DNA from 2 places in the Leptolyngbya iicbica LK genome. Region 1 is predicted to be linked to the other one. Evidence: predicted binding sites of a transcription regulator. Region 1 holds the regulator's gene; the other holds the start of a gene.
The links. Region 1 encodes NtcA, which controls nitrogen genes in cyanobacteria. Its sites were predicted from a motif close to TTTGTANNNNNNNNTACAAA; they were not measured.
Positions count from the first base shown of each region.

Region 2: the regulator NtcA is predicted to act here: its motif matches at 2,011-2,030, upstream of DYY88_RS22845 (DUF3155 domain-containing protein).

Region 1 is NZ_QVFV01000002.1:1,376,247-1,379,520, forward strand. Features, by position in the region: gene thrC (threonine synthase) at 1-964, opposite strand, end outside; gene ntcA (global nitrogen regulator NtcA) at 1,473-2,144, shown strand; gene DYY88_RS13100 (DUF3084 family protein) at 2,193-3,274, shown strand, end outside.
Region 2 is NZ_QVFV01000011.1:64,509-67,782, reverse strand. Features, by position in the region: gene DYY88_RS22855 (hypothetical protein) at 1-421, opposite strand, end outside; gene DYY88_RS22850 (cofactor assembly of complex C subunit B) at 976-1,539, shown strand; gene DYY88_RS22845 (DUF3155 domain-containing protein) at 1,655-1,969, opposite strand; gene DYY88_RS22840 (sensor histidine kinase) at 2,217-3,274, shown strand, end outside.

The DNA of each region.
Region 1 (3,274 bases):
GGTTGCCAATCGCAATCGACTTGGCAATGGTGTTGGGCTTCACCGGAGTCACAAAATCCCGTCCCTCTTTGAAGGCTTGGGAAATGGGCGAGCAGCCTTCCGCCTGCGCCCCACTAAAGCGCACGTCTTTGGCATCCACCAGACCCGTTTTCACAAACTCTTGGAAGCCCTTGTAGATCTTGGTAAACAGGGAACCCGAGGCCAACGGCGCAACAATGTGGTCAGGCAGTTGCCAGCCGAGTTGCTCCACAACTTCATAGCCCAGGGTTTTCGACCCTTCGGAGTAGTAGGGACGCAGGTTAATGTTCACAAATCCCCAACCCTGAGTATTCGCGACCTCAGAGCAGAGGCGGTTGACCTGGTCGTAGTTGCCTTTCACCGCCATCACGGTGGGGTTGTAAATCAACGTACCGAGGACTTTACCGGCTTCCAAATCAGCGGGGATGAAGACGCAGCAGTCGAGTCCAGCATGGGCCGCGATCGCTGCTGTGGAGTTCGCCAGGTTACCCGTGCTTGCACAAGAGACGGTAGAGAAGCCCAGTTCACGGGCACGGCTGAGGGCGATCGACACCACCCGATCCTTAAAACTCAAGGTCGGCATGTTGACCGCGTCGTTTTTAATGTAGAGAGACCTCAACCCTAAACGCCGCGCGAGGCGATCGGCTTTGAGTAGGGGAGTCATCCCCGTACCGACATCGATGGGATTGTCGGAGGCCACCGGCAAAAAATCTTTGTAGCGCCAAATTGATTTCGGCCCCGCTTCAATACTGGCGCGACTCACCCGCTGACGAATCAGGTCGTAGTCGTAAACCACCTCTAAGGGACCAAAGCAAACATCTTCGCAAACGTGCTTGGCACCGAGTTCATAGGTTTCGCCACACTCTCGACAGCGCAGTGCCGAAAAAGTTGCGCCTAAGGCAGCGCCGGTCGATAAAGTTTTGGGCTGTTCAATGGCCTGGGTCATCGTTTTCTGTGCTCTCTCGCGGAATGAATTGGTAGCAGCTGCAGCAACAGGACTGTTTCAACTGAACTTCGCGGATAGTATCACGGCTAAAAAACACGGGTCAAACATACCCGACCATTTTTGTCGGGATTTGAAATGAATCAATGAAACAATTGCTGGAGAAGACTTTGAAGGCTTTGTCCGGCAGCGATCGCCATCCGAGCCCAAAACCATGTTCAGGAAAAAATTGACACCTTTGCTACAAAAAATCCAGTGAGCTCAAAGCCGCGATCGCGCCCTTTGCCCTGCCACTCCTAAGATTTTCGGCAGTTTTGTCGACTCCAAGTATCGTTAGATACAAAAGGTCTTCTCATAAGTCGCATTAATAGACGGTTAATGCATTGCGGTTTGCATTTCTTAAAGGCCCAAAGACCACGCAATGATGTCTCAATTGATAGGCGTTTTCGTGGATTTCAGTAAGATGTGGCTATCGTGATGTTTGGTTCCAGCAGACAAAAGTGGACTCAAGATGATAGCAGCGCAGGACAAGCCCTTAGCCAATGCGTTTCGCCAACTCGCAGGCGGCGCGTTTCCGCCAGTCGTGGAAACCTACGAGCGCGGCAAGACAATCTTTTTTCCCGGTGATCCCGCGGAGCGCGTCTATTTTTTGATGAAAGGGGCGGTGAAGCTCTCGCGAGTTTACGAAATCGGCGAAGAAATCACGGTCGCTTTGCTGCGAGAGAATAGCGTCTTCGGGGTGCTATCCCTGATTACGGGTGAGCGGTCTGATCGCTTTTACCATGCGGTAGCGTTCACGCCAGTCGAGTTGTTGTCTTTACCGATTGATCAAGTGCAGCCCGCGCTCGCCGAAAATCCGGAACTCGCCATGGTAATGCTGAAAGGGTTGTCATCGCGCATTTTGCAGACCGAGATGATGATCGAAACCTTAGCTCATCGCGATATGGGCTCTCGGTTAGTCAGTTTTCTCCTGATTTTGTGCCGCGACTTTGGCATTCCTAGTTCCGATGGCATCACCATTGACCTGAAATTATCGCACCAGGCGATCGCTGAGGCGATCGGGTCTACCCGAGTCACCGTCACTCGCTTGCTAGGCGATCTCCGCCAAGAAGGCATGATTGCCATCCATAAAAAGAAGATTACCGTGCATGACCCGGTGAATCTCAGTCAGCAGTTCACCTGATTGGAAAGCGTTGCAGTAGAGTGGTCATGAATCGCAGGTAACGGGCGCATGGCCACAGGCTACGTTCTAGTATTAGCAGTCTTGATTCTAGGCGGCGTAATTGCCACGCTAGGCGATCGCATTGGCATGCGCGTTGGCAAGGCGCGGTTGAGCCTATTTAACCTGCGCCCGCGCCAGACGGCGACTGTGGTCAGTATTTTGACGGGCGGCGTCATTTCCGCCTCGACCTTGGCTTTGCTCTTTGGTGTGAGTCAGCAACTCCGCACCGGGGTCTTTGAGCTAGAGCGCATTCAAGAGGACCTCTTGCAGGCTGAGGCAGAACTAGGCGAAGCAGAAACCGCCAAGGCCGACATTGAGTCTGCTCTCACCGATGCCCGCGCCGAACAAACAGCGGCCCAGCAGGAACTCGCCAAAATTAATCGGTCCTTGCAACAGGCGGTCGAGCAGCAACAAACAACCCAGAGCGAACTCCAGCAGTCGCGATCGCGATTATCATCGCTCCAATCGGAACTGGGAGAGGTTTCCCAGCAATCGGCTCAACTCCAAAATGAAATTCAGCGGTTACAGACCGAGCGGGCCGACCTATTGCAGCAGCAGGCCACAGTCCAAGAGCGCATTGCCGAGCGCGATCGCCTCATTGCCGAACGTGACCAAGACATTGCCCAGCGCGAAGCCCGCCTTCGAGAACTGCAAAGTCAACAGGCCGAACTACAAGAAAATGTTGCATTGTTGGAACAACAATATCAGGGCCTTTTTCGGGGCAGCGTCGCCGTCGGTCGCAACGAACCTCTCGTCTCAGTGCTGTTAAGAGTCAACGACGAAGTAGAAGCTCGCCGCGCCGTTGATCAACTGTTGCGGCAGGCCAACCGCTCCGCCATCGAAGAAATTGCCCCAGGCATCGATCGCGATGATCCGGTCTTGCTGATTCCCACCCAAGACGTTGATCGCCTTGTGCAGCGCATCAGCGATGGCCAGTCTTATGTGGTGCGGGTGCTTTCGTCGGCTAACTATATTATTGGCGAGCCTTGCGTCGTTGCTGATGGTGGCCCTTGCGTCCAGGTCTTTATCGACGCCGCAGTGAATGAACTCATCTACGAACCGGGACAGCGCCTCGCGATGGTCAGTGTTGA
Region 2 (3,274 bases), on a different contig from region 1:
GATGCCAGGAAAGCGATAACGTCTGTCGGCCCAACTCACGATGGTGGGGAGCACATTGCCAGTCAGGATGGGCGGTCATCAACAGCGACTCCAGCGCCTCTTGGTCAAAAAGATGCGTCGCCGGATGGCCGTTGACTTCAAAATCGATAGCAAAACAATTTTTCGAAGCGCATCGGATCGCTAATGCAGTACCCGTAGCGGTTGGCAGCTCTAACGTATCGCCAGCGACTAAACCTCGAAAGGCTAAAATCGCCTGCCGAAACTGATCAAAGTCGTGGGTGCTCAGCCCTGGCAAAATAATCGGCTTAGCTTCATCCCCATTGACCAGCAACCAATAGCGGCGGAGGGGATCAATCCCAACCAGCCAGGTTTGCTCATCATCTAATCGATATCGGGGAACTAGGGGAAAGCGATCGCTCATAGCTGCATCCGAAAACTCGTTCTTTAATAGGATTTCCTACTCGGCAGGATTTCTCAATCCTATGAAACAAAAGTTTAATGATGGCGATAAATTTTGTGAATGAGCTGCGACCAAACTGTTCCTGCTAGCGTGAGCGGAGTTTTTGCCCGGTGGCTTGTAACTGCGTGATTACTGTTCATGCTTCTACGCAAAAGCGCCGTTCTTCAGTAGCAGGTACGATCAGCGATCGGTTTTCAACCAACTCCATCAACCGATGAGGCTCTTCTGCGATGGTTTCCTGTTCTGGTCAACCACTGACAAGGGAGTGCAACTGATGATTTCTAAACGGTCAAGAAGTGGGAAGATAGACGGTGATTAAGGGCCACACGACTAGGGTGTTGGCTCAATCAGTGGGCGACTCGATGACTACCAGATATTGGCCTCCTGCCCTCTGAATTCACGTCGTTATGAACGGCTGACTCAGACCTGCGGCCCTAGTGAACCTGGCCCTTGGCCCACATAAGCGATCGCTTTACCAGCGCTTTTTGCTGAATTACTGATCTGAACGGAATTCTATGACTGCTGTCGAACAACTGGTGCCGCCCTCGATCTTTGGGTTGACCTTTCTGCTATTTATTGGACTGTTCTTTTTTATTCGGGCTTCGACCAAAGACCGCACCGAGACAGCCCTGTACGTGACAGCTCTATCGGATGTGGCCCTGCTAGAAAAACTGCAGGAGTATTTTGCCAATCGGGCCTATCGGGTCAAAGTGGTCGATCCGGAGTCGGGGCAAATCGCTTTGGAAGGCAACGTTGGGGCCAGCGTGTTTCTGGCGGTTTTTTTGGGAGGGCTCGCAGCGGTTGGTTTATTGTGCCTAGCGTTGGTAATAGTCATATCGGCCCCACAGCTGGGTTATTGGCCTTATGCGTTGTTGGGGTTATCGCCGCTGGCTGCTTGGTTTTATTGGCGCGGGGCCAATCGCTTAGAGCAAGTTTCGTTTTGTGTTTTGCCATCGGATGAGACAACCCAGGCCGCAGACCAAGCCGTTGAAACACGACTAAAGGTCACAGCCCACCGTGACGAACTCGCCACGCTAGTTGCTCACTTACCTTTAAAGCAACAACGAGAGACAGAGTAGTTAATCTCTGCCTCTCGTTAATTTAGGAGTCTACTGTTTCTCTTGTTTCTAAACGAGATACTGAAAGGCTGGAAAACTTTATTGTCTCAAGAACTCCAGCGATCAGATGAAACGCTTACTTCGATAAGCTCACCACTTCATCTTCATCTTCATTCAACAGGGCTCTCAAGCTAGGAAACAAAAAGTGGTTCTCTTCAACATACTGGGCACCAAACAGACCTTTCTCTGCCCAAAAATATCGATCAGTTGTGTGCTCGTTACGTTTCACCAATAACAATGCGGGGGGAGCAATGTTTTCACTATGGATAAAGTTACGAGCTGCGGTCACCGGTTTATCAGTGCCACTTTCGATACTATATTGAGGTACACACTCCAGAATACGCCTACCTTCTAGACGACGGCGGCTTTTGCGTTTACGTCTTCTTGCCAACCTGCCTACCTCCTACTCTCTGGTGTACATATAAAATAGGGGATGTAGTTTGTGCTACAAAACCCTAACCTTGCAAAGTATATCCGGTAAAAACTAAAATTTCAACTTGTCTAAACGTACTATTGGGTAACTGGCGTGGTTAAATGGTAAGTTTTCGTGAGCCGCCCCTTACCCATAGTCTGAAGCTGTATACAGCTCCTGGTCAGGGGTTTGATTTTTCTTTTTGAAAGGCTTTTCGGCGATTTTGATGATGTTGATGCCTGCCAGCGCAGAATTTGCCGCCCTGTGTCAGTCTCAATTGGCGATGATGACCAAGCTGGTAGGGGCTGACTCGACTGCTGTCTACATGGCGGAAGGGTGGTCAGATCAAGCCAGCCCTAATTTATTGCCGATCGCGGTCTACCCACCAGAGCCGGCTGGGACAGAATCCCCAACGTTGAACAGGTCGTTGCCGGCAGCAACGGGTAACTTAGCCGCGCTACGGGGGCGGCCTGATAAGCTTGCCGCCGTCCGGCCGTTTGAGTCTGCTCCTTCTGAGTCGGCTGATACAGCAGCACCGCCGGAGCAATTGGCGATTCCTATGATGCATGAGGGCGGCGTGTTTGGGGTGCTGGTGAGCTGGCGCGCCGATCGCCCCTGGCGCGATGTCGAGCGCGATCGCCTGGAGGAATGTGCGCGATCGCTGACTCTCGCTTGTGTGTTAGATCAGCGTGGTCAATGGCTGAAAACGCAGATGTCGTCTTTAGACCATGTGCAGGCACAGCAGTCCGATCGCTTCCATGAGCTGCTGCATCAGTTGCGCAGTCCGCTGACGGCGCTGAAAACCTTTGGCAAGTTGCTGACCAAGCGATTACCGACGGAAGATCCCAATCGGCGGCTGGTGACTAACATGCTGCGCGAGAGCGATCGCATGCAAGAATTGCTGGGCTACTTTGATGACACGCTCCAGGCGGCGGATGATTCGCGGGAGGAGACCGCGACCACCATTCCCTTACTGCTGCCTGCTGATAAGACGGTTAAGGCCTCGCCAGCCTTGGCGGCAGCCCCGGATTCATTGGCTCATTTTGGGGGAGCCTTGACCCTGCAGACGATCGCGATCGCCACGATCGTTTTGCCATTGGTGGAACTCACACAGCCCCTCGCCGAAGATGCGGGGTTATGGCTGCAAGCGATTGCGGATGATGAAGGTCTGCAGGTGCAGGCTGATCCTAAAGCGCTGACTGAGAGTTTGAGCATTGTGATCGACAATGCGCTGAAATACGCTACGCCTGGCAGCCAAATCTGGTTGGAATGGGGGTGGTCTTT